Regions from separate parts of the Allobosea sp. P4_E12 genome, predicted to be linked through region 1. Evidence: riboswitches for the same ligand, from Rfam matches in the RefSeq annotation. Region 1 holds a riboswitch; each other region holds the start of a gene.
What was found. A riboswitch is a leader RNA that binds a small molecule or an ion and turns the genes downstream of it on or off. The one in region 1 is predicted to bind cobalamin.

Region 1 (4,655 bases):
TCGGCCATGTTGGCGTTGCGCGGGTCCTGCGAGAGCCAGGTGACCGAGGCGATGCGCTCGCGCTCGGCGAGCCGCAGCACCAGTTCGTCCGAGCACATGTTGAGCGAGACGATGCGGGATGGCTTGGCCGGCGTTTCGGCGGCCGTCAGGCCGCCGAAACCGAGCAAGAGGCCAAGCGCCAGAACGGCGCCGCGAGTCATCGCGCGGGCCGCCCAAGGCTTCACAGCGTTACCTTCAGGCCGCCATAGGCGCTCAGACCCGGCACCAGGAAGCCGACGGGGTTCTCGTAGCGCTTGTCCAGCAGGTTATCGATGCGGCCGAAGACACTGAGCCTGTCCGTCGCCTTGTACTCGGCGGCGAGATTGACGATGGCCGCACCCGGCGCCCGCATGCGCGAGATCGAGAAGTCACGGTTTCCGTCGACGCGCTCACCCACATAGATCAGCGTCGCCGAAAGGGTGAGCTTGTCAACCGGGGTCCAGCTCGCCGTCACGCTGGCCTTGTGACGGGGACGGCGCAGCAGTTCCTGCCGGGCGATGTCGTCCTTGGCGATGGTGAAGGTGTAGTCGGCCCGCACCTTGAACTGCGGCGAGATTTCGAGCGCGGTAAAGGCCTCCACCCCCTTGGTCGTGGCCTTGCCGATATTGGCATAGGAGTTCCGCGCCACGTTGGTGACGATCAGGTTCTCGATGTCGTTGTGGAAATAGGTGGCGCCGAACCGGACCTTGTCATCGAGGAGAGGCTGCTCGAAGCCAAGATCCCAGCCGCGGCTTTCTTCCGGCTTCAGGTTGGGATTGCCGAAGAAGTTGAAGGCCGGGCGAGAATCGCTGAAACGCTCGCTCAGGGTCGGGGCCTTGAACCCCGTGCCATAGCTCCCCTTCAGCTTGGTTTCGATTTCCGGCACGATATAGGCTGGCGCGAAGCGGTAGGTCGTGTGGCCGCCAAAGGTCTCGTCATCGTCGTAGCGGATGTTCGAGACCATGAAGAGCCGGTCGCCGAAATTCGACTGGAGTTCGGCAAAGGCGCCCGTATTGCCGTTGGATGCCGTGAGCGCGCGGGTTTCCAGCCGTTCGCGCTCGTATTGCAGACCCATCACCAGGGTCTGCCCCTTCATCAGCTCAAGGTCGCCGCGCCAGTCGACCTTGGTGCGCTCGCCGAGATTCTCCGTCGGCAGGCCGAGGATACCAATCGCATTCGGCGTGCGGCCGGTGCGGTCCTGATTGCTGTAGGACAGGCCGAAGCGATTGACGAAGCGCCCACCAAGCGGATCCCAGACGACCTCTCCGCGGGTGAAGGCCTGCTTGTAGTCCTGGCTGCTGCGGAAGCTGCTGGGCGTGCTCGGAAAGCCGGAATCGCCGGTGAAGAGCAGGTAGCCGTCAGTGTGGCGGCCGACCCAGTTCAGCGACAGCGTATCGGACAGCGCGACGCCGAACCGGGCCGAATAGGTCCAATTGTCGTAGGAATTCGGGTTGACGCGGCGCCCCGACGGCACGAGCCCGGGAGGCGTCACCGGGGTCGAATCCGATTTGAAATGGGCGATGCTGAGGGCGTAGTTGAAGCGGTCATCGCCGCCGCTGAGGCCGACCGACTGGTTGAAGGTGCCGTATGAGCCGGCCTCGGCTCGGGCCGTGAGCTTCGGCGGACCCTCGCCACGCTTGGTGGTGATCGAGATGACGCCGCCCAGCGCGTTGGCGCCGTAGAGGCCGCTTTGCGGTCCGCGTAGCACTTCGATGCGCTCGATGTCGTCGGTCAGCATCGAGCCGAAATCGAAGGAGCGGTTCGGGGTCGACGGGTCGTTGGCCTCGATGCCGTCGATCAATACCTTGACGTGGTTGGAGTTGGTGCCGCGGATGAAGACCGAGGTCAGCCCGCCCGGCCCGCCGGTCTGCACGATATTGAGGCCGGGAACGGCGGCGAGCGCCTGCGGCAGGGTCCGGCGCTGCTCGCGCTCGATATCACCGGCAGTGATGACGGTCACGGAATTGGCGATCTCGCGCGCTGGCGTGGGTCGCGTCGTCGCGCTGACGACGATTTCGTCGAGGGCAATCGATTCGGTGGCTGACTGGGCGGATGCCTGGTTGGCGGGGAGGGAGCCGGCGGAGACAAGGAGCGACAGGGTGATGAGCAGCCGGCTGCGCCGGGCAACCTTGGGAGGACGGATCACGATGGAACCTCGGGCGTTGACGTCTGTGGCACGTCACCGCGAACGCGAGGCCCCGTCCGCTGCCCTTAGCCAGCGTGCAGTTCAACAAGCGATCGAAACACCCCGTCCGAACGTGTTCGCGTGTGACCACGGCTGACGGCAGGTCTCCTGGCTCGCGGGTCGGTGCCTTGTCGCCGCCTTCCCAGGTCCGAGGGCCCCAGTGGCGTGTGGCGAAAGGCTCGCCGCTTACAGTTGCGGGGGCAGCCACGGCATTGAATGGCGAACCATCCGCACCGCATTCCCTTTTGATCCCCTAAGGGAACCGTCGCTGGCGAGGTAAGGCCGGAACGGCCGCTGCGTCAATGATCGTTGGTGCGGGTGTCCCCAGGCGAACGCAGGTCGTCATCCCTCAAAATGCGCCAGCTCGGTCCCTCGAGATCGCTGAACTGGCCGGTGCGCATGCACCAGAAGAAGGCCGCCAACCCCAGCAGTCCGAGACCGAGTGCCAGGGGGAACAGGATCACCAGGATATTCATGACGCCACTCCCGTATTCTGCCGCGGCAGGCCGCGTCCCGCGCGCAGCGCGTTGAGCGTGACCACCAGTGACGAGCCCGACATCGCGACGGCTGCGACGAGCGGCGTCGCGAAGCCCGCGACGGCAATCGGCACCGCGACGGCATTGTACAGCACCGCAAACCAGAGGTTTTCCAGCATGAGGTTGCGCGCCCTGCGGGCGATGCGCAGGCTGTCGGCGACCGGCATCAAGCTGTCGCCGATGAAGACAATGTCGGCCGAGGCCTGCGCCAGGTCGGTCGCGCTGATCGGCGAGATCGAAACATGGGCCTTGGCAAGGGCCGGAGCGTCGTTGAGCCCGTCGCCGATCATCAGCACCTTGCGCCCCTTGGCGCTGAGCCGGTCGAGCGCCTTGAGCTTCTCGTCGGGACGCAGGCCGGCTTCGGCCTCCGTGATACCGAGGGCCGAGGCGACCGGCGCGACAGCTTCGCTTCGGTCGCCGGAGAGAATGCGGATCTCGAGGCCGAGACCGCGTAGCGCGGCGATACAGTCGCGCGCCTCCGGCCGGATCTTCTGATCGACCGCGAAGATGGCGCATTCAGTGCCATGGCGCCAGGCGATCAGGGAGGCTGAGGGATGGCGCGCGGCGACGATGGCGGCTTCCGCCCCGGCCTCGCAATAAGCGACGCTGCCGAGACGGGTCTCGATCCCATCCACAATCGCGCTCAGGCCTGCGCCGTGATTTTCGCTGACATCGCTCGCAGGAGCAGGATGGCCGGCGGCACGGGCGATGGCGCGGGCGAGAGGGTGGCGGCTCGCGGCTGCCAGCCTGCCCGCCGCCTGCAAGGTTGCGGTATCGATCTCAGCGCCATTGACCAGATCGGGGTCCGGCAGGGTGAGGGTGCCGGTCTTGTCGAAGACAGCGACATCGGCTTCGGCCAGGCGCTCCAGCGCATCGCCCTGTTTCAGCATGACCTTGCGCTTGAACAGGGCAGACGCAGCAACGACCTGCACGGCCGGAATCGCCAGCCCCAGCGCGCAGGGGCAGGTGATGATCAGGACGGTGATGGCGATGATCAGTGCTTCGGGCCAGGGCAGGCCGAAGGCCATCCAGCCCAGCAGGGTCGCGAGCGCCGTGGCGTGGACGAGAGGGGCGTAGACCCTTGCCGCCCGATCGGAAAGCTTGACATAGCGGGAGCGGCTTTCGACCGCGCGCGCCATCAGGGCATCGATCTCGTCGAGCAGGGTGCCGCTGGCTGCGGCTTCGACCTTGACGGTCAGGGCCCCGGAGAGGTTCACGGTGCCGGCATAGACCTGCGCGCCGGCCATGACGGCATGCGGCAGGGTTTCACCGGTGACGAGGCTCTGGTCGATTTCGGAGGAGCCGGTCTCGATGATGCCATCGACACTGACGCGCTCGCCCGGCTGGATCAGGACGCGGTCGCCGGGCACGATGGCCGCGATCGGCGTCACCATCGCCTCGCCATTCGGCATCAGCCGGGTCGCGGTTTCGGCCTTCAACGCGGCAAGATTGCCAGCGAGGTCGCGCGTGCGGCGGCGCATCAGCTGGTCGAGATAGCGCCCGATCAGCAGGAAGAAGATCAGCATCACCGCGCCGTCGAAATAGGCATGCTCGGCGTGGTTCCAGGTCACCACCACCGACATGCCGAGCGCGAGCACGATGCCGAGCGTGATCGGCACGTCCATGTTGACGGCGCGGGCGCGCAGAGCCCGGAGCGCACTCTCGAAGAAGGGGCGGCCGGCATAGGCGGCGGTTGGCAGGGCAATCAGCGCCGAGAGCCAGTGAAAGAAGTCGCGCGTGACCGGATTGATGTCGCTGCTATTGCCCGACCAGACCGAGACGGAGAGCAGCATGATGTTCATCGAGGCGAAGCCGGCGACGCCGAGATAGCGCAGCAGCCGCCTTTCCTCGCTTGTGTCGTCCTCACGGCCGGAGGCGGGCAGGAAAGGGTAGGCCTTGAAGCCGAGCCGGGAGAG
Region 2 (4,655 bases), on a different contig from region 1:
TGTCAGGGTCGACGACGGGTGGATGGGGGACGGCCGGGCCGAAGCGGAAGCGGCGGATATCCGGCGGGCGCTCGCTCTCTATCGGAGGGCGTGTCTGCTGCTGTGGGGGCTCGCCGTTGCGGGGGCCGTCACCGCGCTCGCCCTCTAGTTCATCGGACCGGGCATCGCATCGGGAACGACGATCTCACCTTCTGTGTTTGCTTCGACTTTCCCGAAAGCTGCGATCCACGTTTCGGGTCGATGCCCTGGCCTCAGAACTCGATCCCGGCCTGTGCCTTCACGCCCGCCGCGAAGTGATGCTTGACCACCGTCATCTCGGTGACGAGGTCTGCGACGGCGATCAACTCGGGCTTGGCATTGCGGCCGGTGACGACGATGTGCAGATCAGGGCGCCGGCTCGCCAATGTCTCGACCACCTCCGCCAGCGGCAGATAGTCGTAGCGCAGCGCGATATTGAGTTCGTCGAGCACGAGCAGGCGTATCTCCGGATCGTCCATCAACGCCTTGGCCTTGGCGAAGGCGCGCCCGGCGGCAGCGATGTCGCGGGCCTTGTCCTGCGTTTCCCAGGTGAAGCCTTCGCCCATCGTGTGCCAGACGATGCGATCGCCGAAGGCGTCGAGCGCCTTGCGTTCACCTGTCGCCCAGGCGCCCTTGATGAACTGCACCACCCCGACGCGCCAGTCATGGCCGAGAGCCCGCAGGATCAATCCGAAGGCGGCGGTCGACTTGCCCTTGCCTGGCCCCGTATTGACGATCAGGAGTCCCTTTTCGATCGTCTTGGCGGCGACCTCGGCATCCTGCACCGCCTTGCGCTTTTCCATCTTGGCCTTGTGGCGGGCGGCCTCGTCAGCATCGATCGTCATCGGAACCTCCTGCTCATTTCACCTGCATCGGCAGACCGGCGACCATGAAGATCACCCGGTCGGCCCGCGCCGCAAGCATCTGGTGCAACCGCCCCGCCTCGTCGCGGAACCGTCGGGCGAGCGCATTCTCGGGCACGATACCGAGCCCGACCTCGTTGGAAACCAGGACCACCGGGCCACGTGCCGAAACGCAGGCCTCGACCAGTTCCCGGCTTGCAGCCGCCACATCCTGCTCTGCCAGTATCACGTTGGTCAGCCAGAGCGTCAGGCAGTCCACCAGGGCAGGTTGCCCCGCGGGAACCGCGCGGATCGCCTGCGCCAGGGCCAGCGGCGCATCGATGGTCATCCAATCCTGCGACCGGCGGGCGCGGTGCTCGGCAATCCGGGCGCGCATCTCATCGTCATAGGCCTGCGCCGTGGCGAGATAGATCCAGGGCGCCGGCACCATCTCGATCAGGGCCTCGGCATGGCGGCTCTTGCCGGAGCGGGCGCCGCCCAGAACGAGGGTAAGAGGGGAAAGGATCGCTGCCACTGCCAAAATCTCAACCCAGGGAAGATCAGCCTAAGGAACGGACCTGGCGAGCGAAGCGAAACAAGCCGGGACAGGCCATCAGAGATCACATCGCTTCACTGCGCTCGCAATCACGATCGCTGCATTGCACAGCACCGTGCAGATGGCTAATGATCATCCCCGACGGTGCCTCTGCAAGGAGGTGAAAAGGGAACGCGGTGCGATACCGCGGCTGCCCCCGCAACTGTAAGCGGCGAGTTTCGCGCCATCGGCCACTGGGATTGTCCCGGGAAGGCGGCGAGAGATCCGGACCCGCGAGCCAGGAGACCTGCCGTCGATGAGTGATGCAATCCAGCGGGCTGCCGGCGGGGTGGCCAAGGAGACCGAGATGACGACGAATACGGCTTCGATCACCACCCAGGCCAGCGCATCCGAGCGCGTCAAGGCTGTCGCAGCTGCCCTGGCACTCGGCGCAGCCCTGATCTTCACCGTCGGCTTCGCCCATTCGACCAGCGTTCACAACGCAGCCCACGACACGCGCCACACCCTCGCCTTTCCCTGCCACTGAGGGAAAGGCAACATGGTCAATCGTGTTCTCACGGTCAGTCTTCTGGCCGGGCTTCTTGCTGGGCTCCTGGTCGCAGCACTCCAGCATGTCACCACCACGCCGCTGATCCTCAAGGCGGAAACCTTTGAGACGGCGTTGCGCGCAGCCGAGCTTCAGCACGCCAGCTTCACCGGCGATGCCAGGATCGTCCTTGCCCATGGCGGCGCCGACGCAGCCGACCACGCCGAGTGGAAGCCACAGGACGGCTTGCAGCGCACGGCCTTCACCACCATCGTCACCATTGCGACCGCGATCGGCTTTGCCGCCCTGCTGCTCGGCGGCATGATCGCAGCGGGCGATGCCATCACTGAACGGACCGCACTGATCTGGGCGGCTTGCGGCTTCCTGGCCTTCGGCCTCGTGCCGGCGACCGGGCTCGCACCGGAATTGCCCGGCAGCGCGTCAGCCGAACTGCTCCACCGCCAGACCTGGTGGATCGCCACCGCGCTCGTCACCGCCGGCGGCCTCTGGGTCTTCCTGCGGACGGAGGCGAGCTGGCTGCGGGCACTTGCCGTGCTTGCCATGCTCGTCCCGCATCTGATCGGCGCACCACATCCCGCCGCCCCGGAGAGCAAGGTCCCGGCCGAAATCGCAGCGCATTTCGCCGCGCTCTCGCTCGCGCTCCAGGCTGCCCTCTGGCTCGCTACCGGCTTTGCCGTCGGCGTGCTCTGGCCCTGGGCGACGCGCCGTGCCGCAGCCCCGGCCAAGGCCTGACGCTGAGCGCGATCCCCCGGGATCGCGCCGGAAGCAAAGGAACCGGCCTATGCCCGAAGGCGATGTCACCATTTTCGTCTGCGTCGCCTGCCGGCGCGCGCGGGCGGACCTGCCGGAGGGTTACGACCAGCCCGGACTGGGTTTTGCCGAGGCGCTGCGCGAACGCATCGCGCGCGACGGCGGGACGCTTCCGGTCGAACCCGTCGACTGCCTCGCGGTCTGCAATCGCCCCTGCACCGTCGCCTTGGCGGCCGACGGCAAATGGACCTATCTGATCGGCGATCTCGACGCAGACACCCATATCGCCGAAATCGTTGACGCAGCTGCAAGCTTTGCAGCCAGCGCAAACGGTATCGTTCCCTGGAAAGAAAGACCCGCTTCGTTCCGCAAGGGCGTGGTCGCGCGCGTACCGCCTCTCCCGGCGCGCCAACAAGGATGAGATCATGAACGCTCCCCAAGCCCGCTCGCTGGGCAAGATCCCCTGCACGATCATCACCGGCTTCCTCGGGGCCGGAAAGACCACACTGGTGCGGCACCTGCTGGAGAATGCAGGGGGCAAGCGCATCGCCGTGCTGGTCAATGAGTTCGGCGATCTCGGCTTCGACGGTTCCTTCATCGACGGCTGCGGCATTTCCGGCTGCACCGCGGAGGACATCGTCGAGCTGCCGAATGGCTGCATCTGCTGCACCGTCGCCGACGACTTCGTGCCAGCGCTGGAAAAGCTGCTCGACCGGCCGAACCCGCCGGAACACATCCTGATCGAGACCTCGGGGCTTGCCCTGCCGAAGCCGCTGGTCAACGCGTTCAATTGGCCGGCCATTCGGTCACGTGTCACGGTCGATGGTGTCATCGCCGTGGTCGATGGTCCGGCCGTGGCGGATGGCCAGTTCGCGGATGATCCCGCCGCTCTCGCTGCGCAGGCGGCGCAGGATGCCGCGGTCGGGCACGACAACCCGCTCGAAGAAGTGTTCGAGGACCAGATCCTCTGCGCCGACCTGATCCTGCTCAACAAGAGCGACCTCGTCGATGCGGCCGGCCGCGAACGCGTCAAGGCCGAGATCGCCGCGCATCTGCCGAAGGCGATCAAGATCGTCGAGACGGCCCATGGCAAGGTCGAGCCCGCCCTGATTATTGGCCTCAACGCGGCTGCCGAGGCCGATCTCGCTGGACGCCCCTCGCACCATGAGAGCGCCGAGGACCACGACCACGACGATTTCGAAAGCCTCGATTTCGCTCTCGCCGCGGCGACATCGCCCGAGGAGCTGGCGGCCCGCGTTGCCAGGGCCGCGGAGGCCGAGGGCGTGCTGCGCCTGAAGGGTTTTTCGGCGATTCCCGGTAAGCCGATGCGGCTCGTCGTCCAGGGTGTCGGGCGTCGGGTCAGCCATCATTACGACCGCGCCTGGGCGGCCGGCGAAGCCAAGGATGGTCGCCTCGTGGTGATTGGCCTGAAGGGCTTTGATCGCAAGTCCGTGGAGGCCGCCCTCGCGGGCTGAGCCATGCACCTCCTCCCCTCAAGCGAGATCAGGCTTGACGACGGCGAAGACGCCGTCGATCTCGCCCTGCCGCCAGGGGATGTGCTGGTGCTCTCCTTCGCCGACAGCGACCTTTCGGCGCTGACGGCCGCGGCCGGCGCAAGCGAGCTCGCCGTCAGGCTCGCCTCGCTGCGCCGGCTGAAACACCCGCTCTCCGTCGATTTTCTCGTCGAGAAGACGGTGGCGCATTCGCGCTTCGTGCTGATCCGCTGTCTCGGCGGGCTGGACTACTGGCGTTACGGCATCGAGCAGCTTGCGGAAATCTGCCGACGGGGCGGGATACCGCTCGTCGTGCTGCCCGGCGACGACCGGCCTGATGAGCGGCTGGCCGAGTACGGCACCGTCGAACCGCATTTCGCGGCGGAGCTTCTCGCCTATTTCCGCGCCGGCGGCGGTGCGGAGAATATGCACCGGCTGCTTGGACGGGT
Region 3 (4,655 bases), on a different contig from region 1:
GGCTTCGACCATATTGACGAGAGCAGGCCTGACCTCCTCCCATTTGCGGGTCTTCAGGCCGCAATCGGGGTTGATCCAGAGCTGTTCGTCTGCGAGCTGGAGGCGAGCGAGCTTCATCAGGCTCGTCATCTCGCCCACCTCGGGCACCCGCGGCGAGTGGATGTCATAGACGCCGGGACCGATCTCGTTGGGGTAGCGATAGGTCTTGAAGGCGTCGAGCAATTCCATCTTCGACCGCGAGGTCTCGATCGAGATCACATCGGCGTCCATCGCGGCGATCGCGTCGATGATGTCGTTGAACTCCGAGTAGCACATATGGGTGTGCACCTGGGTTGCGTCGGTGACGCCCGAGGCACAGAGCCTGAAGCTGCCCACCGCCCAGTCCAGATAGCCCTTCCACTCGCTCTTGCGCAGCGGCAGCCCCTCGCGCAGCGCCGCCTCGTCGATTTGGATCATCGCGGCACCGGCCTTCTCCAAATCGATGACCTCGTCGCGGATCGCCAGCGCGATCTGGCGGCAGGAGGCACTGCGCGGGATGTCGTCGCGGACGAAAGACCAGTTCAGGATCGTCACGGGCCCGGTCAGCATGCCCTTCATCGGCCTCACCGTCAGCGACTGCGAATAGGTCCACCAGCCGACCGTCATCGGCTGCGGCCGCGAGACGTCGCCGAACAGGATCGGCGGCCGCACACAGCGCGAGCCGTAGCTCTGGACCCAGCCATGTTTGGTGAAGGCGAAGCCGGCGAGCTGCTCGCCAAAATACTGCACCATGTCGTTGCGCTCGAACTCGCCATGGACGAGCACGTCGAGGCCAATCTCCTCCTGCCAGCGCACCGTGCGCTCCGTCTCCTCACGCAGGAATTGCTCATAGTCGGCATCGCTGATCAGGCCCTTGGCATGAGCCGAGCGGGCCTTGCGGACCTCGGCGGTCTGCGGAAAGGAGCCGATCGTTGTCGTCGGGAAGGCTGGCAGGTTGAAGCGTTCGCGCTGCAATTTCGCTCGGGCTGCGAAGGGGCTCTTGCGGTCCGTCATGCTGGGCGTCACCGCCGCGACACGCGCAGCCACTGCGGCATCGTGGACTTTCGGCGAAGCCTTTCGGGCCGCCGCTGCGGCCGCCGAAGCGTCCAGGGCATCCCTGACGCTGTCGCGGCCACCCGCGAGGGCTTTGCCCAGCACCGAGAGTTCGCCCATCTTCTGTACGGAGAAGGCGAGCCAGCTCTTCAGGTCGGAGTCGAGATCGGTTTCGAGATCGAGATCTATCGGCGTGTGCAGCAGCGAGCAGGAGGGTGCGATCTGGACATGGTCGGTGCCGCGCCTGGCGACCACCGGCTCGAGCCGGCCGAGCAGCGCCGGCAGGTTGGCCCGCCAGATGTTGCGGCCATCGATCATGCCGAGCGACAGCACGAGCCCGCGCGGTGCCTTGGCCAGCACCTCCTCGAGCTGCGCGGGAGCGCGCACGAGGTCGAGATGAAGGCCTGCGACAGGCAGCGTGACCGCCGTGTCGAGATTGTCGCCGAGACCACCGAAATAGGTCGTCAGCATGACCTTCAGCTGCGGCAAGGCATGGGCGATGGTGGCATAGGTCCGGCGCAGGGCGTCGCGGGCGGCCTCGTCGAGATCGAGCACCAGACAAGGCTCGTCGATCTGGACCCATTCGGCACCATTGGCGGAAAGGCGGCGCAGCACATCGATATAGACCGGCAGCAACTCGCCGAGCAGCGAGAGCGGATCGAGGCTGGCGTCCTTGCTCTTGCCGAGTTTCAGATAGGTGACCGGCCCAAGCAGAACGGGGCGGGTGTCGTAGCCGAGTGACTTGGCCTCACGATACTCGTCGACCGCCTTGAGCGAGGACAGTGCGAAGCGCTGTCCGGTCGCGAATTCGGGCACCATGTAGTGGTAGTTGGTGTCGAACCACTTGGTCATTTCCTGCGCCGGGGCGCCGTGGGAATGCTCGTGGTCGTGGTGGGCATGGCCGCAGGAGGTGTGCGGCTCGGTCTCGCTTTGCGCACCTCGCGCCATGGCGAAATAGGTCGCCAGCCCGACCGGACCACCCTTCCAGCCATAGATCTCGGGAATCGCGCCGACCATCACGCTGATGTCCAGCACCTGATCGTAGAACGAAAAGTCGTTCGACGGGATGACGGTGACGCCGCGTGCCTTCTGGCGGGCCCAGTTGGCGGCGCGCAATGCGGCGGCGGTGTCGAGCAGGTCCCTTTCGGTCGACTTGCCCGACCAATAGCTTTCGAGAGCGAGTTTGAGTTCGCGGCGCGGACCAATGCGCGGCGTCCCAAGGGTCGCGACAGGAAGTGAAGATGACATAGGCTTACCCCAGAAGTTGGGAGCAAAGGCCAAAGCGGACGCGTCCAGGATTCCGCCGGCGAAGAGCCTGCGCAATCGCAAAGCGCTCCACCGGGACACCCCGCCCGAGGACGTTCAGTTCGTCGAGGCAGGTCTCCTGGCTCACGGGTCATCGCTGCTGTCCGGCCTTCCCGAGACCTTGCCGGCCTCAGTGACACATCTTGGACAGCGGCTCACCGCTTACAGTTGCGGGGGCAGCGCCGGCCTTGCCCAGGTCAATAGCGACCTCGACGCACCGGCTTCCCTCTTAGCTCCGGGCAAACAGACCCAGAGAACCACGACACCCCAACCTAGGTCCAAATGCTCGCCGCAGTCAATGGGAATATAAAGACATCTTTATGTCTCCATGTCGCTATCTGCGCCGACTGACGCTGCCCCCGACGGCGGGGTGTACCCTGGTCGCGCGCAGGCGATGCGGCGCAAGCAGTTCCCCGCGCAATTGCTAAAGTAGAATAATTAGAATCTATATCTATTATAGATTGCATGTAATTCACTACAAAAGTACATCAGAAAACACTGTGTCAAATTTACAATTGCGAATCCTAGTACCAGCGGACTACATCCACCCGCAAATGGACTGGGATCTTCCAATGAAGAACAAATCAAAACCATATTTTTCAGCCACTTTCCTTTTTACAATCCTTCAAAGCACGATTTGTTACTCTCAAGCGATCGCAGATGGCGGCAGTGCGTCACCGGCGTTCACGCTCGACCAGATTACGGTCACGGCGACACGCGGTGAAAAGCAGGTTCTCGATGTTCCCGGCGTCGTGAACGTTATCTCACGGCAGGAACTCGACGAGCGCATGACGCGCGACATGCAGGACCTCGTCCGCTACCAGCCGGGCGTCAGCGTCAACCGCCTCACCAGCGGCACCGACCCGTTCGGCAACCTCGATGGCTTCACGATCCGGGGGGTCGGCGGCAACCGCGTCCAGATGCAGGTCGATGGATCGCGTGTGATCGAGCGCATCACTGATGGCAATCGCAACTTTGTCGAGATGCCCTTCCTGAAGAGCGTCGAGATCGTGCGTGGCCCGGGCTCCGTGCTCTGGGGCGCCGATGCTCTGGGCGGCATCGTCGCCTATCGTACGCTCGATCCCCAGGACCTGCTGAAAGGCAAGGACAAGCCGTATGCCGTACGTCTCGATGCCGGGTATGACAGTTTCGACCGCTCCTTCACCAAGACCGGCATTGCGGCCTTCAGGCTCACCCCTGCCCTCGAGGCCATTGTCGGCCTGAGCCAGAAGACGGCGGAGGAGGCCAAACTCAGCCGTGCCCGGGCCGATGGCGGCCGCTGGGGCTGCCCCGTGCCGAGCCTGCGCTATCTCGGCTGCGACACGCTGAACCCGCTCGACAGCACGGTTTGGAACGCCTTCGGCAAGATCGTCTTCTCGCCGACGACAGACCATACGTTCAAGCTGACCGGAGAGTATTTCGACAACAGCTCAAAGGTAAATCAGCTCTGGGACTACAATGTCTTGGCGTCTGGTCTCCGCAACGGACCCTATATCCGAGATGAAGTGAAGTCACGCCAGCGCATCGCCTTCGAGCATCAATGGGATGTCGGCACGAGCTTCCTCGACTCGATCCGCTGGCAGGCATCGTTCTCGCCACAGAAGCGTGAGGTCACCAATAATCGCTACCAGACGCAGACCAACAGCCAGCAGCGTTTCACCCGCGGCTTCCTCGACTATTCCGAACAATTCTCCCAGCTCGACATCCAGGCCAAGTCGAGCTTCGCGCTCGGCTCGAGCTTCCACAGGCTGACCTACGGGTTCCAGGGCGACGTCACCAAGACCGATTATGAGCGTCGCGACGACGTCCGGAACATGTCGACCGGCGTCACCACCACGACGATTGCAGGCGGCTTCAACTTCGCCAACGCGACGACGACGCGCTACGATTTCTATCTGCAGGACGAAATCGAATTGCTAAACGGTCGCTGGACGATCACGCCGGGCGTCCGTTACGCCAATTACAAGATCGACCCGAGCATTGGGCCAGGCTACGTCATCGTGCCGGGCAAGGCTCCGCGCGAGATCGACTCGCATAAGCTGATCCCGCAGGTCGGCACGATCTTCAAGCTCGACGAGACCTATTCACTCTATGCCCGCTACGCCCAGGGCTTCAAGATGCCGACCGCGCAGCAGCTCTATACGTCGCTGCCGATGGGCACCCAGAACCTGATCCCGAACCCGGATCTCAAGCCCGAGAGCGTCACGTCCTACGAAGCCGGCATCCGCGGCCGCTTCGACAATGGCTGGTTCTCGGTCGGCGTCTTCCATGCCGATTAC
Region 4 (4,655 bases), on a different contig from region 1:
ATGTACTGGAAGGTGTGGGTGTGCACCGCCTCCTCGAAAGCCTGGCGCAGCAGGTACTGCCGGCATTCCGGATTGGTGAGATGACGGTAGATCGCGAGCACGATGTTGTTGGCGACGAGGCTTTCCGAGGCCGCGAAGAAGCCGAGATTGCGCTTGATCGTGCGGCGCTCGTCCTCGGTCAGCCCGTCCTTCGACTTCCACAGAGCGATATCGGCCTGCATCGAGACCTCTGTCGGCATCCAGTGATTGTTGCAGCCGGCGAGGTATTTCTCCCAGGCCCATTTGTACTTGAGCGGCAGGAGCTGGTTCACATCGGCGCGGCAGTTGATCATCCGCTTCTCGTCGACGCTGACGCGGCCGCCGGAGCGATCGATCTCGCCGAGGCCGGTGGCATCGGCAGAGGTTCCGCCGGGCGCGGCCGGATTGAGATCGAGGGCGGTGGCAGGCTTGCTGTCTGACCAGTCGAGCATGATGAATATCCAATCGGGTCTGAATGTCATGGCCGGGTCTGCCCCGGCCGTCCGTATCGTTCGCTATCGGGCAGGGCCGGGCATCCATGCGCGCCGCGAAGGCGAGCGTGGATGCCGCCGCTGCCTCACTGGCAGGCTTCGCAGGTCGGATCGTCGATCGAGCAGGCGTTCGGCACGGCCATGCCATTGTCGAGCGGGATGTCGACGAGGATCGGCTTGGACGCGACGGGGACCGTTGCCGACACCGCGTTGAGCTTGCCGTCAGTGCCCTTCAGCGTCGACTTCTCGACATGGGTCGCCGAGAGCGCGCGCAGGTAATAGGTCGTCTTCAGGCCGAGCCGCCAGGCGAGGCGATAGGCCTCGTCGAGCTTCCTGCCGGAAGGCTGCGCCATGTAGAGATTGAGCGACTGGCCCTGGTCGATCCATTTCTGACGGCGTGCGGCGGCGCGGATCAGCCAGCTTGTCTCGATCTCGAAGGAGGTTGCGTAGAGCGCCTTGAGATCGTCGGGGACGCGGTCGATCTGACTGACCTTTCCGTCGTAGTATTTCAGGTCCGAGACCATGACCTCGTCCCAGAGATCGCGCGCCTTGAGATCGCGGACGAGGTCGGCATTCACGACCGTGAAGTCGCCCGACATGTTCGCCTTGACGTAGAGCTGGCTATAGGACGGCTCGATCGACTGCGAGACACCGACGATGTTGGAGATCGTTGCGGTAGGGGCGATCGCCATGCAGTTCGAGTTGCGCATGCCGGTGGTCTTCACCCGCTCGCGCAGGCTGTCCCAGTCCAGCGTCGTCGAACGATCGAGCTCGACATCGCCGTCGCGGGCCTCCGAGAGGATGTCGAGCGAGTCGATCGGCAGGATGCCCTTCGACCAGAGCGAGCCTTCGAAGCTCGGGTAGCGACCGCGCTCGGCGGCAAGATCGACCGAGGCCGAGATCGCAAACCAGCTGATCGCCTCCATCGAGGTGTCGGCGAAGGCTACGGCACCCTCGGACGCCGCGGGCAGGCGCAAGGTCTGCAGCGCATCCTGGAAGCCCATGATGCCGAGGCCGACCGGGCGGTGGCGCAGGTTCGAGCGGCGTGCCTCGGGGATCGTGTAGAAATTGATGTCGATGACGTTGTCGAGCATCCGCATCGCGGTCGCGACCGTCTTGCCGAGCCTGGCCCGGTCGAGCCCGCCCGCCGTCACATGGGCTGCGAGGTTGATCGAGCCCAGATTGCAGACGGCGACCTCGTCGGCCGAGGTGTTCAGCGTGATCTCGGTGCACAGGTTCGAGGAATGCACCACGCCGGCATGCTGCTGCGGCGAGCGCAGGTTGCAGGCATCCTTGAAGGTCATCCAGGGATGGCCGGTTTCGAACAGCATGGTCAGCATCTTGCGCCAGAGATCGAGCGCGTTGAGGCGCTTGAACACCTTGATCTCACCGCGCTCGGCCTTGGCTTCATAGGCCTCATAGGCCGCCTTGAACGGCTTGCCGTAGAGATCGTGAAGGTCGGGCGTCTCGTCGGGCGAGAACAGCGTCCACTGGCCTCCGGCGGCGACGCGCTGCATGAACAGGTCGGGGATCCAGTTCGCCGTGTTCATGTCATGGGTACGGCGGCGGTCGTCGCCGGTGTTCTTACGCAGATCGAGGAACTCCTCGATGTCGACATGCCAGGTTTCGAGATAGGCGCAGACCGCGCCCTTGCGCTTGCCACCCTGGTTGACGGCGATCGCGGTGTCGTTGGCGACCTTGAGGAACGGCACGATGCCCTGGCTCTCGCCATTGGTGCCCTTGATATGAGCGCCAAGGCCACGCACAGGCGTCCAGTCATTGCCCAGCCCGCCGGAATATTTGGCCAGCAGGGCGTTGTCCTTCACCGCTTTGAAGATGCCGTCGAGATCGTCCGGCACCGTGGTCAGGAAGCAGGAGGAGAGCTGCGGCCTGAGGGTTCCTGCGTTGAACAGGGTCGGCGTCGAGGCCATGAAGTCGAAGGAGGAGAGCAGGTCGTAGAAGGCGATCGCCCGGGCCTCGCGGTCGATCTCGCGGATCGCCAAACCCATCGCGACACGCATGAAGAAGGCCTGCGGCAGCTCGAAGCGATTGCCTCGGACATGCAGGAAATAGCGGTCATAGAGCGTCTGGAAGCCGAGATAATCGAACTGGAGGTCGCGCTCCGGCTTGAGCGCAGCCGCAAGGCGGGCGAGATCGAAGCGTCCAAGCTCGGGATCGAGCAGCTCGTTGGCGATGCCGGTCTTCACATAGACGTGGAGATAGTCGCCGTAACGTACTGACATTTCTGCCTGAGTCGCCTGTTCCGGACGACCGGAGACGAAGCTCAGCGCCTCGCGGCGGAGCTTGTCGAGCAGGAGGCGAGCCGAGACCTTGGAATAGTTCGGTTCGGTCTCGACCAGGGTGCGCGCAGCCAGGATCGGCGCCTGCGCCAGCTCATCCTGACTGATGCCGTCATAGAGGTTGCGCTGCGCTTCGCTCAGCACGGCTTCAGCCGAGACGCCGTCGAGCCCGGCGCAGGCTTCGCGAATGACCGTGGCGAGGCGAGCCCCATCGAGCGGCACGAGCGCGCCGTCGGCTGCCTTCATGCGCAGCACCGGCGCGGAGGCGACCACAGGCTTCGCTTCCGCCTTGGCGCGGGCCCGTTCCTGGGCTCGTTCCTCGCGGTAGAGCACATAGGCGCGGGCGACCTTGTGGTGTTCGCTGCGCATCAGCGCGAGTTCGACCTGATCCTGCACATCCTCGATATGGAAGGTACGGCCGGCATCGGCGCGCCGCGTCAGCCCGGCGACGATCTGCTGGGTCAACTCCGCGACGATGTCGTGGATTCGGCGCGAGGCAGCGGCGCTGCTGCCCTCGACCGCCAGAAAGGCCTTGGTCAGAGCGACGCTGATCTTGGAGGCGTCGAACGGGGTGACGCTGCCGTTGCGGCGGATCACCTGGTAGCCCGGTTCCGCGGTCGATCGCGCATCGCTGCCTTGCGACGCGATCGGGCTGAACGTCTCAGGGCGGATGGTATCGGTCGCGAGGGACATCGGCTTTCAAACCCCAATCTGTAGGGGGCAAAGGCCAGGCGGAGTCGCAACGGAGAATGTCGCAGCGACGAGCGCCCGCAGACATGACCAAGCGATCCACCGGGACACCCCGCCCGAGGACGATTCTGCTGTCGCGGCAGGTCTCCTGGCTCGCGGGTCATCGCTCTTGTCCCGTCTTCCCAAGGCCTGGCGGCCTCAGTGACTGATAGTCTGGACAAGTACTCGCCGCTGACAGTTGCGGGGGCAGCGCCGGTTTCGCACCGGCTTCCCTCTTAGCTCTCGATCTTGCGACTCGAGAGACCGTGACCACCATATCTAGTGGCTATCGCGACAATTCTGTCAACAGCTTGCCACGGCCTATTCGTTGGCCTGTGAAGAGCGGGGAGTGGTCGAACTATGCGGCGATCGGCCTCGAGGGCGTCATGGCGCAGCTGCTCGCGCTGTCGCCCCACGTGCTATGGCTGCCGAACGGTGGGCCATCTGAGCCCCGACTTGGAGGCCGAATGCGCAAGATCCTGATCATCGGAATTGGTGCCGGCAATCCCGACTATGTCACGGTCCAGGCGATCAACGCCCTCAACCAGGCCGACGTCTTCTTCATTCCCGACAAGGGGACAGAAAAGGCCGCGCTCGGACGGCTGCGGAAGGACATCTGCGAGCGCTTCATCGAACGATCGGATTATCGCCTGGTTCCGGTGCCGATCCCGGAGCGTGCCCCCGCCGGAACGAATTACCGTGGCAGCGTCGACGAGTGGCATGCGCGTATTGCCCATGACTACGAGGGCCTGTTCACGGAAGAACTCGGGGACGGTGAATGCGGAGCCTTCCTCGTCTGGGGTGATCCGACGCTCTATGACAGCACGCTGCGGATCGTCGAGCATATTCGCGCCAGGGGCTTCGCTCTCGAATACGATGTGATCCCGGGCATCAGCAGCGTGCAGGCCCTTGCGGCGCGACACCGGGTCGCCCTCAACCGGATTGGCGAGCCCGTGCTGATCACCACGGGACGCAAACTGGCGGAAGGCTTTCCCAATAACCTCGATAGTGTGGTCGTCATGCTCGACGGGGACCAGGCCTTCAAGAGTGTCGCGGGTGAAGATCTCGATATCTATTGGGGCGCCTATCTCGGCACCAAGGACGAGATTCTGATCGC

Region 2: it holds a riboswitch for cobalamin, as region 1 does, so the genes downstream of both, AC1DW9_RS25240 (CbtB domain-containing protein) here and AC1DW9_RS11400 (TonB-dependent receptor plug domain-containing protein) in region 1, are expected to answer to the same signal.
Region 3: it holds a riboswitch for cobalamin, as region 1 does, so the genes downstream of both, metE (5-methyltetrahydropteroyltriglutamate--homocysteine S-methyltransferase) here and AC1DW9_RS11400 (TonB-dependent receptor plug domain-containing protein) in region 1, are expected to answer to the same signal.
Region 4: it holds a riboswitch for cobalamin, as region 1 does, so the genes downstream of both, AC1DW9_RS02305 (ribonucleoside-diphosphate reductase subunit alpha) here and AC1DW9_RS11400 (TonB-dependent receptor plug domain-containing protein) in region 1, are expected to answer to the same signal.

What each region holds. Positions count from the first base shown of each region.
Region 1 is NZ_JBFUIY010000007.1:203,620-208,274, forward strand. Features, by position in the region: gene AC1DW9_RS11395 (ABC transporter substrate-binding protein) at 1-200, opposite strand, end outside; gene AC1DW9_RS11400 (TonB-dependent receptor plug domain-containing protein) at 221-2,164, opposite strand; cobalamin riboswitch at 2,285-2,485, opposite strand; gene ccoS (cbb3-type cytochrome oxidase assembly protein CcoS) at 2,503-2,679, opposite strand; gene AC1DW9_RS11410 (heavy metal translocating P-type ATPase) at 2,676-4,655, opposite strand, start outside.
Region 2 is NZ_JBFUIY010000023.1:43,354-48,008, forward strand. Features, by position in the region: gene cbiB (adenosylcobinamide-phosphate synthase CbiB) at 1-148, shown strand, start outside; gene cobO (cob(I)yrinic acid a,c-diamide adenosyltransferase) at 252-863, opposite strand; gene cobU (bifunctional adenosylcobinamide kinase/adenosylcobinamide-phosphate guanylyltransferase) at 877-1,401, opposite strand; cobalamin riboswitch at 1,542-1,724, shown strand; gene AC1DW9_RS25240 (CbtB domain-containing protein) at 1,712-1,942, shown strand; gene AC1DW9_RS25245 (CbtA family protein) at 1,955-2,695, shown strand; gene AC1DW9_RS25250 (DUF1636 family protein) at 2,745-3,134, shown strand; gene cobW (cobalamin biosynthesis protein CobW) at 3,139-4,188, shown strand; gene cobN (cobaltochelatase subunit CobN) at 4,192-4,655, shown strand, end outside.
Region 3 is NZ_JBFUIY010000002.1:27,308-31,962, forward strand. Features, by position in the region: gene metE (5-methyltetrahydropteroyltriglutamate--homocysteine S-methyltransferase) at 1-2,319, opposite strand, end outside; cobalamin riboswitch at 2,429-2,653, opposite strand; gene AC1DW9_RS02260 (TonB-dependent hemoglobin/transferrin/lactoferrin family receptor) at 2,949-4,655, shown strand, end outside.
Region 4 is NZ_JBFUIY010000002.1:43,117-47,771, reverse strand. Features, by position in the region: gene AC1DW9_RS02310 (ribonucleotide-diphosphate reductase subunit beta) at 1-470, opposite strand, end outside; gene AC1DW9_RS02305 (ribonucleoside-diphosphate reductase subunit alpha) at 596-3,502, opposite strand; cobalamin riboswitch at 3,621-3,822, opposite strand; gene cobF (precorrin-6A synthase (deacetylating)) at 4,006-4,655, shown strand, end outside.